2 regions of the Burkholderia lata genome follow, and region 1 is predicted to be linked to the other one. Evidence: predicted binding sites of a transcription regulator. Region 1 holds the regulator's gene; the other holds the start of a gene.
What was found. The regulator FNR, encoded in region 1, switches genes on or off when oxygen is low (the NO sensors DNR and NnrR bind a similar motif). The targets are predictions, from matches to a motif close to TTGATNNNNATCAA.
Positions count from the first base shown of each region.

Region 2: BCEP18194_RS31750 (TraR/DksA family transcriptional regulator) is a predicted target of FNR. The motif match lies at 5,561-5,574, and genes of this name have one in related genera.

Region 1 is NC_007511.1:3,537,874-3,545,640, forward strand. It holds gene epsC (serine O-acetyltransferase EpsC) at 1-19, opposite strand, end outside; gene BCEP18194_RS38350 (hypothetical protein) at 157-390, opposite strand; gene BCEP18194_RS38355 (DUF3005 domain-containing protein) at 669-1,079, shown strand; gene BCEP18194_RS38360 (universal stress protein) at 1,672-2,139, shown strand; gene fnr (fumarate/nitrate reduction transcriptional regulator Fnr) at 2,243-2,989, shown strand; gene BCEP18194_RS38370 (LysR family transcriptional regulator ArgP) at 3,043-3,936, opposite strand; gene BCEP18194_RS38375 (LysE/ArgO family amino acid transporter) at 4,047-4,667, shown strand; gene BCEP18194_RS38385 (aldo/keto reductase) at 5,047-5,994, shown strand; gene BCEP18194_RS38390 (hypothetical protein) at 6,214-7,002, shown strand; gene BCEP18194_RS38395 (helix-turn-helix domain-containing protein) at 7,238-7,767, shown strand, end outside.
Region 2 is NC_007511.1:2,039,476-2,047,242, forward strand. It holds gene BCEP18194_RS31730 (RNA 2'-phosphotransferase) at 565-1,149, shown strand; gene BCEP18194_RS31735 (DUF3995 domain-containing protein) at 1,159-1,575, opposite strand; gene ald (alanine dehydrogenase) at 1,907-3,022, shown strand; gene polX (DNA polymerase/3'-5' exonuclease PolX) at 3,077-4,846, opposite strand; gene BCEP18194_RS31750 (TraR/DksA family transcriptional regulator) at 5,002-5,394, opposite strand; gene BCEP18194_RS31755 (glycosyltransferase family 4 protein) at 5,703-6,875, opposite strand; gene BCEP18194_RS31760 (undecaprenyl-phosphate glucose phosphotransferase) at 7,029-7,767, opposite strand, start outside.

The DNA.
Region 1 (7,767 bases):
GGGCGGGTGATGTCGACATATGCCAATGCAGGCGGCCGCGCTCGGTCGCACGGCCGCTAATAAAGTGACGGGTTCCGCAAGATTACCGCGTTTTTTGTCCGGGAGCGGCACACCGGGAATCGGCCGGACGGCCGATGGCGCCGACGCGCGGCGGCGTCAGATCGTGATGCTGCTCGCGTCGATCCAACGCACGGCCCAATCGCGTGCGTGCGCGATTGCGTCGCCTTCGTCGTTGAACTGGAGCTCGATCGGAAAAAACCGGTTCGCAACGAGTTCCCCGTCGCTCGATCGGGAGATCACGACGTAGGGTTTGAACGAACCGTCACTGGCGCGCGCGGGCGCGCAGTTCAACAGATAACCGCGGTGCGTGAAGGCAGTAGTCGCTTGCATGAATCCGCCACCTCTAGTCCCTTGATTTGTTGTTCACTACCCGTCTTTAAGGGTGCTGCGGCCCCCCGGCGCGGGCAGAGGCGGCGCGACTGAATCCCCTGTCGCCGCTTCGCAGGAAAAGAATCATACTCTGTAGAAAACGCGTCTTCTAGCTGAAATAAATCATGACAAATCAGTGCGCGTCGCGCGACCGCGGCGATCGCCCGCGCGCCTTTTCCCGTCACGCCCGGAACGGGATTTGCTTCGATCCGGAACGCTTCGCCGCGAGGAGAGCCGCGATGGAATCATCCGGTCAAACCGATCGTTCGCGTCCCCGCAGCATCGAGCTCGACAACGACGACACGCACGACAGCACGGTCGATACCGACGGCAAGAACCGCGAGGCGGCGCGCCTCGCCGGCGGCGGGCCGATCTCGCCCGACGAAATCACGCGCAGCAACGCGTCGCTCGTCAATGCGATGCCGGAAGCCGGCGACGGTTTCGCCGGTTTCGACAGCCGCCCCGGCGGCAATCATCCGGCGTTCGCGCTGCGTGCCGGCTACATGGTGATCGAGAAGGGCTTCGACGCGCCACCGCCCATGAGCGACGCGCTGTTCGGCCCGGTCCACCGGATGTACGGCAGCGCGTACTGGCCCGGCCACCAGCGGCGTCCGGAGCGCGTATTCGAGCTGACGGCCGTGCCGAGATAGCCGGCGCGGCGTTTGAATCGATCGTTCGTTTGCGAACCGGTATCGGCCAACAGCCGATGGCTGGGGATCGGCGTACGCGCTCGTGTGCCGACCGGGTACCGGCAACCGCACGATGCACGAACGAATGATTCCGCGCAGCGGCACCGGCGACGCCATGCACGTCGTGAATCGCACTGACGCACATGCGTTGATCGAGGTCATGTCGAAACGGCGCGGTTGCGATTGAATGTCGATGCGGGTGACGCATCCGCGTGACTGTCGTGTCGATGCGGTCGGTATGCGCGTCATGTGCGGCGATGCATGTGCATGTGCATGTGCATGTGCGACACGCGACACCGATGCGCGCGCGTGCCTTCCCGCCGACGATGCAGGCGACAGCGACCACCACGCCGCGCGACACGCGACACGCGACATGCGTGACGCGTCACGCGGCGCAGCATGCGCCAAGTGCATCGCTCACCGCCGCGCGGCACGACCGGCACCTCACTGCAAAGTCCCGGCCATTGGTTTACTCTGCCTCGCAGCATTGCGCATTGCCCATCCCGATCGGCCATCCGGCCGACTTCGCTTCAACCCGCCACTCGGAGACACTATGTACAAGCGTATTCTGGTTGCCGTCGACGGCAGCGACACGTCCCGCCATGCGTTCGATGCCGCGCTGGCACTCGCGAAATCGCACGGCGCCGAGCTGCAACCGTTCTACGTCGTCGAGAACGCCGCGATCTACTACAACGTTCCCGGCTACGATCCGTCCGTGCTGCGCGACCAGCTCGTCGCGCAGGGCAACGCGCTCGCGAAGGATTTCACCGCGCTGATGCAGGCAGCGGGCGTGAAGGGCGAGACGAAGCTGAGCGAAGCGACGTCGCTCAACGACGTGTCGTCGCTGATCCTCGACGGCGCGAAAGCGTTCGATGCCGATCTGCTCGTGCTCGGCACGCACGGCCGCCGCGGGTTCCGCCGTCTCGTGCTCGGCAGCATCGCCGAGCAATGCGTGCGCCACGCGACGCTGCCCGTGCTGCTGATTCCGGCGGCTGCCAACGTCGACGAACCGGCCGCGTAAGCGGCGTTCGGCATGCGCGGGCGGTCGCGACGTTTTGTCACCCGACAGCGGCAAGTTGCGGTGGGACAATGATTCCGTCGATTCAACGCCGGAGTAAACGATCATGCTGACGCCCGTCGCCACACGTCCCGCCGCCACGCCTCATGCCGGTAGCTGGGCTCCTCGCCAGGCCGCGCACTGCTCGACGTGCGCAATGCGGCACCTGTGCATGCCGCAGGGCCTGGCACCCGAAGCGCTCAGTCGCCTCGAGTCGGTCATCTGCGCAGCGCGCCCCGTCAAGCGCGGCGAAGCACTGTTCCGCGAAGGCGACGCATTCGACAACCTGTACGCAGTGCGCTCGGGTTCGCTGAAAACCGTCGCAACACGTCACGATGGCCGCGAGCAGGTCACGGGCCTGCACCTCGCCGGCGAAGCGCTCGGCCTCGACGGCATCTGCGACGACACGCATCCGCGCACCGCGGTCGCGCTGGAAGACAGCTCGGTCTGCGTGATTCCGTACAGCGCACTCAAGACGCTGTGCTCGGAAGCCGGTTCAATGCAGTTGCGCATGCACAAGCTGATGAGCGAACAGATCGTGCGCGAAACGTCGCAAACGATGCTGCTCGGTTCGCTGAATGCCGAAGAACGTGTCGCCGCGTTCCTGCTCGATGTGTCGTCACGCTACCTGAAGCGCGGTTACTCGCCGTCGGAATTCAACCTGCGGATGACGCGCGAAGACATCGGCAGCTACCTCGGCATGACGCTCGAAACGGTCAGCCGCACGCTGTCGAAATTCCAGAAGCGCGGCCTGATCGAAATGCAGGGCCGCCACGTCCAGATCGTCGATTTCGACGGTTTGCATCACGTCTGACGTGATGCCGCACGGCGCGCGCATCTCGCGCGCCGCGTGCGTCACGCAATCGGTCAATCGAGAAACAGTGCGGCGCGTGCCTTCAGCGCCGCACTGAAATCGTCGAGCCAGCCGATCGACAAGCGCCAGCTCTGCCAGTAAAGGTCGATGTCGATCGTTCGCCCGCGCGACATGTCGACCAGTTCGCCCGCCGCCAGTTGGCGGTCGACCATCCGGTCCGGACACATTCCCCATCCCAATCCCGTTTCGCATGCACGCAGGTAGCCTGCGACGTGCGGTATCCAGTGCTGCGGCGGATCGAGATCCGCGCGCGTCACGCGCCGGATGAAACGCGCCTGCAGCCCGTCCTTCGGATTGAACATCACGCACGGCGCGCGGCGCAGCGCATCGCGCGTGATGCCCGCGCCAAAGTAGCGTTCGTAGAACGCCGGCGAGCACACCGCGCGATAGCGAATGCGCCCCAGTCGCTCCGACCTGCATCCCTGGATCGGCTCGGCCTGTGCGGTCACCGCGCCCTGCACGCTGCCGTCGCGAATGCGCGAAGCGGTGTAATCCTGGTCGTCGATCACGAGGTCGAGCAACGTTTCGCGCTCCGTGCAGAACGGCCCGACCGCGTCGATGAACCACGTCGCGACGCTGTCGTCGTTGACGGCCACGCGCAACGTCGGCCACGCGCTCGCGATCTGGCCCGGCAGCGCCGGCATCCGGCCGCCCAGCTCGGCCTCGAGCAGCTGCACGCGCTCGGTATGCCGGCACAGCAGCGCACCCGACGTCGTCGCGACGCACGGCTGCCCGCGCTTGACGAGCACGCTGCCGACCCGCTCCTCCAGCAGTTTCACGCGCTGCGACACGGCCGACGCGGTGACATTCAGCTCCTTGGCCGCCCGCTCGAACGAGCCGTGCCGGATCACGGCCGCGAGGGCATCGAGCAACGCGTAGTCGAGCATTAGATTTCCTTAATCTGCATTAGGTGAATTAGCTTCTCTTATTTTCATGCTGACCGCAGACTAGCGCTACCCGATTCATCCGTCTACTACTCCCACTGCTGTCACCCACCATGAACTGGCTCGCTTTTTCCCACGGCGCCGCACTCTGCGGTTCACTTATCGTCACCATCGGCGCGCAGAACGCATTCGTGCTGCGGCAGGGCATCATGCGCTCGCACGTCGGCAAGATCGTGCTGCTGTGCGCGCTGTCCGACATGATCCTGATCGGCGCGGGCGTCGGCGGCGCATCGGTGCTCGTCGAACGCTATCCGACCTTTGTCCACGCGGTGCTGTACGTCGGCCTCGCGTATCTCGCGTGGTTCGGCATCAACGCGCTGCGCCGCGCGTTCAAGCCGGGCCACGAAACGCTCGACGTGCGCGGCGACGCGGTTGCGCCGCCGCCGCAGAGCGGCCTGGCTATCGTGCTGATGACGCTCGCGTTCACGTGGCTCAACCCGCACGTGTATCTCGACACGTTCCTGCTGATCGGCACGGCCGGCGCACGCGAGCCGGAAGGCGCGCGGCTCGCGTTCGCGATCGGCGCGATGTCGGTCAGCCTCGTGTGGTTCCTCGGGCTCGGCTACGGTGCGCGACTGCTCGCGCCGTGGTTCCGCAAAGCGGTGGCGTGGCGCGTGCTCGATGGTGCGATCGGCAGCATGGTGCTGTTTCTCGCGGCCGTGCAGTTGCGCTGACCTGCTCACCGTCGCACGGGCGGCCGCTTGCCGCCCGTCGTCCCGCCCGCTCCGGCGCAATGCCGGAGCATCCGCCCTCCCGCCCGCCTCCCTCCGCACTCCGTTCCGCGCCCCGTCGCGCCAGCCGCGACAAATAATCGGTTCCCGATCGAACGCAGCCACGCGAAACACTCACGCAACGGATGGCGTGTCCGTCATCCGCGTCAAACCGTCCGCCATCGCGACGGCGCGCTGACTGCACGAATCGAAGCGATCGGCGAGAATGTCCGGCGTCCCGCGACAACGGCGTGACCACGCCACGTACCTCGTCGTCTCGCCGTAGTCGTCTCGGCCCATCCCGCAGTTCCATTCCGTCACCCCGCAGAAATCGGAGCAGAACATGGCACTACGCACCCTCGGCACGTCGAACATCCAGGTTTCGCCGCTCACGTTCGGCGGCAACGTCTTCGGCTGGACCGTCGACGAGAACACGTCGTTTGCGCTGCTCGACGCGCTCGCCGATACCGGCATCAACTTCATCGACACGGCCGACGTCTATTCGGCCTGGGCCCCCGGCAACAGTGGCGGCGAATCGGAAACGATCATCGGCAAGTGGCTCAAGCGTTCCGGCAAGCGCGAGCAGGTCGTGATCTCGACCAAGGTCGGCCTGCTGGCCACGCGCGCAGGGCTGACCCGCGACAACATCCTGAAGGCCGCCGACGATTCGCTGCGCCGCCTGCAGACCGACTACATCGACCTGTATTTCTCGCACAGCGATCTCGCCGATACGGCCCCGCTCGAAGAAACGCTCGGCGCCTATCAAACGCTGATCGACGCGGGCAAGGTGCGAATCATCGGCGCATCGAACTACAGCGGCGCACGCCTGCGCGAAGCGGCCGACATCAGCAAGCGCGACGGCCTGCCCGCGTACCAGGTCATCCAGCCCGAATACAACCAGCTCGACCGCGCCGACTACGAACGCGATCTCGAACCGGTCGTGCGCGACCTGAAGCTCGGTGTCGTCAACTACTACGCGCTCGCGAGCGGCTTCCTGTCGGGCAAGTACCGCAGCGAGGCCGACCTGAAGAAGAGCGTGCGCGGCGATCGCGTCGCCGGGTATCTCAATGAGCGCGGGCTGCGCATCCTCGCAGCCCTCGATGCGGTGGCCGAGAAGCACGGCACGCAACCGGCCGCGATCGCGCTCGCCTGGCAGATCGCACGGCCGACGATCACCGCGCCGATCGCCAGCGCGACGTCGCTGGCGCAGCTGGAATCGCTCGGCGAAGCGATCCGCGTTCAGCTCGATCAGGACGATATTCGCCGGATCGATGAGGCCAGCGCGGGCTGAAGTCGGTGGCGGGCCGGTCGATCGGATCGCGCCATGCGCGCGGTTCCGCGACCGGCCTGCGTCATGTGCGCGCCCTTGCCGCCGCATTCGCGGAGGCGGGCAATCCGTGAGTGCAGATGGATACAATGGCGTGCGCCCGGGCGGCCCGCCGCACGGCTCGACGCGGCCCCGGACCGATATCCGTGACGGCCAGGCCTACACCACGCACATACACCGCCCATGTCCCGGAACACTCGTCGCACCCGCTACGCTCCCCCGTTCGTCGCCATGCTCGCCGTGTTGTTCGCGTGCGCGCCGGCCGCGTCTTACGCAGGCTGGTACGAAGTCACGAACTACACCGGCACGATCGGCAATGCACCCGTCCACGTCTCGCTGCAGACCTACGACGCCATCAACCACAACGACGCGGGCCGCTGGCGCGTCGACGGCAGCTACTACTACGACGCGCATCGCAGGCCGATCACGCTGCAGGGCCACCGCGAGCCCGACGGCCGCGTGACGCTGTGCGAAGCATCGCCGCCCGCCTCGAACGCCGACTCGCCGGTCGTGCCGGCCGCATCGCCATCGCGGCCGAAGCCCTGCCCGATCACATTGAACGTCGCCGGTAAAACGGCAACCGGCGTCTGGGACGACGGCCGCAAGACACTCCCGATCACGCTGAACGAAGTCGGGCGGTTGAACGACAACGATCAGGATCACCTCCAGCTCAACGGCACAGTCGATATTCCGATGTGGTATCGCACGAAGACCCACATGCTGGTCGGTGTCTATGCGCTGTCCGACAAGTGCGGCATTGCGATGCAGTCGCTGCGGGCCGTGAACATCGCGACGGGCCGCATCGACCGCACGATCCCGCTCGACTGCGACGCGGGAATGGTGATGACGTCGATCTACGCCAACGTCGCCGACGCGCGGCGGGCCGGCTACGTCAGCGTCGAGTACCGCGGCGGCAAGATGGGTTACGAGCAGGACGTGTCGCTCGGGCTGACGTCGTCCTCGTCAAGGTAAGCCGGCGGCACCTGTCTCACATGCGTCGCGAAATGCACACCACATAGCCGAAAACCGCCATCGCGTTTTGACCGGCACGGCCGCTTGTGTTGACTCAGACGGACATTGATCGCGCTTGCAGCCACAGCGCCCCACTGCAAGCGCGTCACACGCCCGTCCCCGGTCTTTCACGGATTGACCGCGCCGTTCGACCTGCCCGAGACTGCGCCGCTCAGGCGGTCATTGGGAGAACGTCATGCCGGACACCAGCACGGAGATCGCCACGATCTCGACGCGTGCCGTACGCGGCCACGAACGCGTGGACTTCTGGGTCGACCATGTCGCGCGCACGCTCGTGCGGATCGAATGCAGCGGCAAGTCGTCCGAAGGCATCGACGCGTCGCTGCGCAAGCGCGATCTCGGGCTGTTCGGCGCCTGCGACATCGTCGCGAACCGGCACGCGGTCGTGCGCACGTCGCACAACATCCATGCGGACCAGCGCGACGCCGTGTTCATCTGCCTGATGCACGCAGGGCAAGGCTATACGTTCCAGGACGTCGACTGCATGCAGCACGGGCCCGGCGACCTCGTCCTCTACGACACGTCGATGCCGTACGGCCACGGCTTTCCCGCCGACATGGCGATGACCGTGCTCGACGTGCCGCGCGACGTGTTCGAGGCGCGCGTCGGCCCGTGGCGCTACCGCAGCCTCGTCAAGATCGACCGGGACGACGGCGTCGCATCGTGGGCCGTGCGGCAGGTCTATGCGCTGCTCGCCGCGCCACC
Region 2 (7,767 bases), 1.5 Mb from region 1:
CGCGCACTCCGCATGCGGCATGTCCGGCATGGCAGCCATGCCGCACGCGGCTGGCCGTCCTGTTCTTTCGTCTGTTGCGAACAACCACGATGCAGGCGCCGTCCGTGCAATGCGCGGCAGCGCCTTCATGCAGCCGCACATCGCGCCAATTCAGGCTGCGCTGCACGGATCGGCTTCTTCGCGAGCCTTATCGTCTGACAAATACCGGCATCTGCCTGCATCTGCCCCTCATCGCTCATGACCCTCATTCAACTTAGACGCCGCGTTTGCCGACAGCAAGCGCGACGTGCACGACCCTCTTTCGGGTCCGGCGACAAGTGCCGCGAATTATATATGGAACCGGTTCCATCAAGCGTTACTCCAATGCAATTCAATGCATCGAAAATCGCAACAATTGAAAAATCCGGCAGCCGGAACGCACAAGGATCGTGTGATTACCGGCTGATGCGGGCGTCAGGTAGACGATTGTTGTGTGGCGAGCTGCACCGAAGGCTGTCGCTTTCCAGCCACGCAGCGCACCCGTGGGTGCCGGTTTGCGTGGCGGTCTGGTAGCCTCCGCGACTCATGAATACAAAGAAGAATGAACTGCCGGCGCCCGACGCGACCCGCATCAGCCGCACTCTCAGCTACCTGCTGCGCCACGCGCCGCAGACGATCGGGCTGCAACTCGACCCGGAAGGCTGGGCCGACATCGACGAACTGATCGCGGGTATCGCCCGTCAGGGGCTCCATCTCGATCGCGCAACGCTGGAAACCGTCTGCGCGACCAACGACAAGCAGCGCTTCGCCCTCTCCGACGACGGCCGTCGCATCCGTGCGGTACAAGGGCATTCGACGCCCGTCGTGCAGCGCCGCTATCCGGCCGCGCAGCCGCCCGAGCGCCTCTATCACGGCACCGCGACGCGCTTCCTGGATTCGATCCGGGCACAAGGGCTGAAACCGGGCGCCCGTCATCACGTGCATCTGTCGCCGGACATCCGGACCGCGCTGGCCGTCGGCACGCGCTACGGCGTGCCGGTGATTCTCGAGGTCGATGCGCAGCGCATGCATCGGCAAGGCCACACGTTCTTCGTCGCGGAAAACGGTGTATGGCTGACCGACACCGTGCCGGCGGAATTCCTTAAAGAGATGGACCAGCCCGCGCGCTGAGACGCGCGCTCACCACGGCCAGAACATCGACGCGATCGACAGCGCCAGCGCCGCGCAAAGCGGCGAGTAATACAGCGTGTCCATGCGTGCGAAACGCGACCCGCGAATCCGCTTGAAGAAGCCGACGTAACGGAAATCGCCGACGGCCCGCACCGCGAAGATCAGTGCGAACGCAACGACCGCGAACGAGATCGTGCCGGGATACGCGTTCGGCCCCATCCACCCGGCACGCGCAGCCACCACGCACGCGCCGCCCAGCAGCGCCACCGCGACCGCCAAGGTGCCAATGGCGGTCGGCCGCAGCAGCGGTTCGCCGTCCTGCTCCGGAATGGCCGCTCCCTTGCCGCGCCGCCCGCCCAACGCCCAGTAGACGTGAATGAGCGCGATTGCGCAAAGCGTCGGCACGCTGAAATACGCTCCGGTCATGTCGATCGATGTCCTCGTCTCGTTGTCTCGTTATGTCGATGTGTGGCCGGCCAGGTTCCGGCGCGCGGCCTCGGTCCGCGACACACGTGACGATACCGAAACCCGGCAACGCTTGCATTGCGACGTCCGGTCGCAACCCGCCACGACGCATGTTGCGATGCAGTGCGACCGCAGGCACGCGCGGGCCGGCCGCTTGACTTCCCTCCGCGCACTACTACCCTGTTATTCCAGTACTGCGGTCGATACGCCCCGGCGCGATCGGCCGCACGTGCATCGTTCGCCGCTTTGCGCACCTGCACGACAACGATAACGAAGGCCATGGAGGCGACTCATGCTGATCGGTGTGCCGAAAGAGATCAAGAACCACGAATACCGTGTCGGCCTCACGCCGGCCGGCGCGCGCGAACTGACGCGGCACGGCCATCGCGTCCTGGTGCAGCGCGGCGCGGGCACGGCGATCGGCCTGCTCGACAACGACTACACGGCCGCGGGCGCATCGCTTTGCGACGGTGCCGACGAAGTCTTCGCGCGTGCCGACATGATCATCAAGGTCAAGGAGCCGCAACCGGCGGAATGCGCGATGTTGCGACGCGGGCAGATCCTCTACACGTACCTGCATCTCGCGCCCGATCCCGACCAGGCGGCCGCGCTCGTGAAGTCCGGCGCCGTCTGCATCGCCTACGAAACCGTGACCGGCCCCGGCGGCGGCCTGCCGCTGCTCGCGCCGATGAGCGAGGTGGCCGGGCGCATGTCGATCCAGGTCGCGGCGACCCACCTCGAAAGCCCGCGCGGCGGGCGTGGCCTGCTGATGGCCGGTGTGCCCGGCGTACCGGCCGCGCATGTCGTCGTGCTCGGCGCGGGCGTGGTGGGCACCGGCGCGCTGCAGATGGCGGTCGGCCTCGGCGCACGCGTTACCGTGCTCGACACCAACGTGAACCGGCTGCGCCAGCTCGACCTCGTCTTCGCCAACCGGATCACGACCGTCTGCTCGAATGCGCACACGATCGACGAAGCCGTGCGCGATGCCGACGTCGTGATCGGCGCCGTGCTCGTGCCGGGCGCATCGGCGCCGCGGCTCGTCACGCGCGACATGATCGCGACGATGCGCACGGGAGCGGTCGTCGTCGACGTCGCGATCGACCAGGGCGGATGCTTCGAAACCTCGCATGCGACGACGCACGCGGACCCGACCTTCGTCGTCGACGGCGTCGTGCACTACTGCGTCGCGAACATGCCCGGCGCGGTCGCGCGCACGTCGACCTTCGCGCTGAACAACGCGACGCTCACCCATGCGCTCGCGCTCGCCGACAAGGGCTGGAAGCAGGCGATGACCGACGATCCGCACCTGCGTGCGGGCCTGAACGTGTGCGACGGGCACATCACGTACGAGGCAGTCGCGCTGGCGCTCGGCCTGCCCTACGTGCCGGCCACCGGTGTGCTGGCATGACGTGACCGCATTCATGTGTGGCCAGCGGCTGACGGCACGCGCCGCCAGCTGCGTTCACGCGCCCTTCGCGCCGCCGCTGCGCTTCGACGACCCGCCCGCGCCCATCGTGCGCGCCAGCAGCGGCCTCAATTGCGCAAGCGTGCGCGTGTTCAGCACGTCGGGCCGCGTGAGCCAGCCTCGACGCGCCTGATCGACCCCGTACGCAAGATTGTCGAGTTCGTCCGCACTGCACGCATCCGAGCCGATCGCCACCGGCACGCCGGCCTTCGCCGCCTCGCGGCACCAGATGTCCGGCAGGTCGAGCCGCCGCGGCTGCGCATCGAGTTCGACGAAGCAGCCGCGCGCCGCGGCATGCGCGATCACGCGCGGCACGTCGAGTTCGCATGCGTCGCGCTCGCCGAGCACGCGGCCCGTCGGGTGCGCGAGAATCGTGAAATGCGGATGATCCATCGCGCGCAGCATGCGCGCGGTCTGCGCATCACGTGACAGCTCGAAGCCGTCGCGTACCGCACCGACCACGAGATCGAGGCGACCGAGCATCGCATCGGGCACGTCAAGACTGCCATCCTCGCGAATGCCGGCCTCCACGCCCTTGAGCAGCACGAAATCGTCGAACGACGCGTTGAGGCGATCGATCTCGTCAAGCTGCCGGGCAAGCCAGTCGACGTTGTTGCGGCCGCCGGCGGAGTGCGGTGCCCGGTCGGTGATGGCCAGGTACGCGAACCCGCGAGCGCGTGCCGCATCGGCCATCGCGCGCAGGCTGTCGCGGCCGGCCGACGCGTCGGTATGCGCATGCAGGTCGCCGTGGACATGCTTGCGCTCGACCAGCGCCGGCAGCGTGCCTGCTCGTGCAGCGTCGATCTCGCCGCGATCCTCGCGCAATTCGGGCGGTACGTCGTGCAGCCCGATCGCCGCATAGATCGACGCCTCGGTCTCCCCGGCAATCCGTTCGTCGCCGCGAAACACGCCGTACTCGTTGATCTTCAGCCCGCCGGCCTGCGCGATCCTGCGCAACGCGATGTTGTGCGCCTTCGATCCGGTGAAGTAGACGAGCGCCGCGCCGAACGCGTCGGCATCGACGACGCGCAAGTCGACCTGCAACCCGCTGGCGAGTACGACGCTCGACTTCGTCTTGCCGTGCGCCAGCACGCGCGCCACCTCGCCATAGCCGACGAACGCTTCGGCGACGGCCACCGGATCGCGTGCGGTGACGAGGATGTCGAGATCGCCGACCGTCTCGCGGCGGCGGCGGAAACTGCCGGCCGGCACGGCCTTGCCGACGCCGGCAATCGCGCGCAGGCGTTCGAGCAGCGGCAGCAGCGAGTGTGCCGCATCCGGTAGCAGGAAACGTTGAGGTTCGCGCTTCAGCCGATCGTCGATCGCTTCGAGCAGATGCGCTTCGGTTTTCGCGCCGAAGCCCGGCAGCTCGCGCACGTGCCCGCTCTTCGCTTCCGCGCGAAGCTGCTCGAGCGAATCGACGTGCAGTGCGTCATGCAGCGCCTTCACGCGTTTGGCGCCGAGTCCCGGCACGTCGAGCAGCTCGACGATCGCGCCCGGCAACGCATGACGTAGCGTTTGCTGCAATTCGCAAGTGCCGGTCGCGGCGATCTCGCGCAGCTTCGACGCGAGATCGGGCCCGATCGACGGAATCTTGCCGAGATCGTCGCCGTTCGCGATCATCGTCGGGATATCGCGCCCGTAGTCGGCAATCGTCCGTGCGGCGTTGCGATAGGCGCGCACCCGGAACGGATTGGCGCCCTGGATTTCGAGCATGTCGGCAATCTCGGCGAACACGGCGGCACACCCGGCATTGTGGATCGGCATGATCGGCGTGGCTCCCTTCCACGTGGATGGCGCCGTGCGCGTGCGCGACGGCGTCTGCCCGCCCGGCGCCGCATGCTGACGCCGCCGGGCGCCCGTTCATCATCGTACGCCGCCCGCGCCGCGCGTGCAGCGCCGTGATGGCGACGACGCAGAAGTCAGAGGGAAGCGCGCGGCGTGGTCGCGTAGTGCCGCTCGTAGATCGACTGGCAATGCGTGCAGCGTTCGGCGGCCGGGCGTGCCAGCAGGCGCTCGTAGCCGACCGAACCGTCGCAGTCGATGCACTCGCCGTAGCTGCCGTCGCGCATCCGCTGCTGGGCGCGGCCGATCGCGCGCAGCTCGGTCAGTTTCATGCCGATCAACGCATGATCGACGTCGACGAACAGGTCCGCATTGGCCTCGTCGCCCTCGTCCGGCGCCGCGCCGGCAAGGTCTGCGTAGGATTCCGACGCGCGCTGGTCTTCGGTGGTGCGAATCTCCGCACGCAACGTCTGCTCGCTCTCGTTCAGCCGCTGTTTCAGCGTCTGCCGTTGTTGTTGGTCGAGCGCCATGGCCGTCTCTCCTGTTCCGGGTTCCGCGCGGAGCATTGCGGCGCGCGGTGTCGCGCCGGTGCGCGGCGGGCAGGCGTCACCCCCTGCCACCGTGTCCGGATGTGCGCCCGAGACACGAAGTGCCGGACGCATTCGACGCAGGATAAACCCAATGAACTCGCGTGTGTTGACCGGAATCAGCGTGGCGCTCGGTACGTGCAGAAGTATGCGGAATTGGGGACGGACGTGAAATCGCGACGTCGTCGAACGGGGATGTCGCAAGCACCGCGGGATCGCTCGATCCGTGCGCAACGGTGCGTCATCGCGCGTCACGCATCGGCACGGACGATGTCGAGCAACGTACGCGCCGAGCGCTGCCAGCTATACCGCTGCGCGTGCTCGCGGCCCAGCGTGCGCAGCCGTGCCCGCAGTTCGGGATCGTCCATGACGCGGGCGATCGCCGCGGCGATATCCGGCGGCGAATACGCATCGCAGAACAGCGCTGCACCGCCGCAGACTTCCGGAAGCGCGCCTTCGTGCGACACGATGACCGGGCAGCCACACCGCATCGCCTCGAGCGGCGGCAGCCCGAATCCTTCGTATAGCGACGGAAACACGAAGCAGCCCGCATGCTCGTACAGCGCCTTCAGCTCGCCGTCGGTCACGTAACCGGCCCATGTGACATACGGGTCGTCTTCGCGCAGGCCCGCCGCCCGTGCGCCGAAAACCTTCGCATTGGCGCCCCCCGCGATCACGAAGCGCAACGTCGGGTGCGACTCGCGCATCAGCGCTACCGCAGCCAGTGCGCGCACGAGATTCTTGCCGGGCGCGAGCGACCCGACGAACAACACGTAGCGGTCCGTCTCGAGATTCAGGCGCGACAGCACGCCGGGATCGGCATCGATGCGGTCGATATGATCGACCGCACCCGGCACGACCGACAGGCGTGCAGGCGGAACGCCAAGCCGCGCGGCCAGCCGCGCCCGCGAAAAATGCGAAACCGTCACGATATGGCGCGCACGTCGCTTCATGATCGAGAACGCGAAGCGGTACCAGAGGCGAAACGCCATCGAATAGCCGTCCGGCAGATCGAAAATCGCCGCGTCGTGAATCACCAGCAGTTGATCGCGCTTGACCAGCGGGCCAATGTTGCAAAGGCTCAGCAAGGTCCGGCCGCGCGTCGTGCGCGGCAGCGTCCATTGTTCCCACAGCGTGCCGTGACGGCGCCCGGACGTCAGCGACCGCGCGCCGGCCGGCATGGCTGCCGGATCGTGATCGGACGGCACGACGAGCGACAGGGCATCGTCGGCGCTGGCGATCCGTGCAAGCTCGGCCGTCAGTTCGTATGCCACGCGCTGAACACCCGTCATGCGCTGCGCGGTGAATTTCCCGTTGATTGCGAGCCGGCACGGCTGCGCGGCAGACGCGGCCGTGCCGGCGCCCCGCTCCGCGCGCGCTTCCTGCAGTACCGGTGCGCTTCGCTCTCGAATCGACGTTGACATGATCGTGACCATTCCGATGGCTGCGGCGCGCCTTCGCGCCGCCGGACACCCCGTCATGCGGGATGCTGCTGTGCCGTCAGTGTGTCCGTCATCCGCACTCCGGTCGGTACGTTCGATCGCACAACGCGCCGCTTTCCGTATGATTCGTCATCCTTAGAATGCATTGCGCCCGATGAATCCCCGCACGACCGTCAACAGGATGATTTTTATGTCGAACCAGAAGCTCCAGTTCTGCATGTAGAACAGATCGAACTTCACACGCGCTTCCATCGCCTCGACCTTGCGCGTCTCGCCGCGATAGCCGTTCACCTGTGCCCATCCGGTGATGCCGGGCCGCACGCGGTAGCGGTACATGTAGCAATCGATCAGTTGCCGGTACAAGTCGTCGTGTTCGATCGCATGGGGGCGCGGGCCGACGACCGACATCTGCCCGAACAACACGTTGAAGAACTGCGGCAGTTCGTCGAGCGACGTGCGCCGCAGGAACGCGCCGACGCGCGTGATGCGCGAATCGTTGCGCGACGCCTGCCGCACGACACCTGGTTGGTCGCGATGCACGCGCATCGTCCGGAACTTCAGGATGTCGAACTCCCGGCCGTCGACGCCCTTGCGGCGCTGCCTGAACAGCACGGGCCCGGGCGACGACAGCTTGACCGCGATCGCCAGCATCGACAGCAGCGGCAGCAACGGAATCAGCACGCCGAATGCGAACAGCCGGTCGAACGCGAACTTCGCCCACAGCTCCGGCGCCGAGCGCGGCGTGGTCGCAAGGTTGATGGCCGGCATGCCGAGCACGTCGGTCGCCGAGCGATCGACCACCGCCATCTGCCGCACGTCGGGCAGCAGCCGCAGCTCCACGAACTCGTCGCGCAACTCGCGGACGATGCGCTGG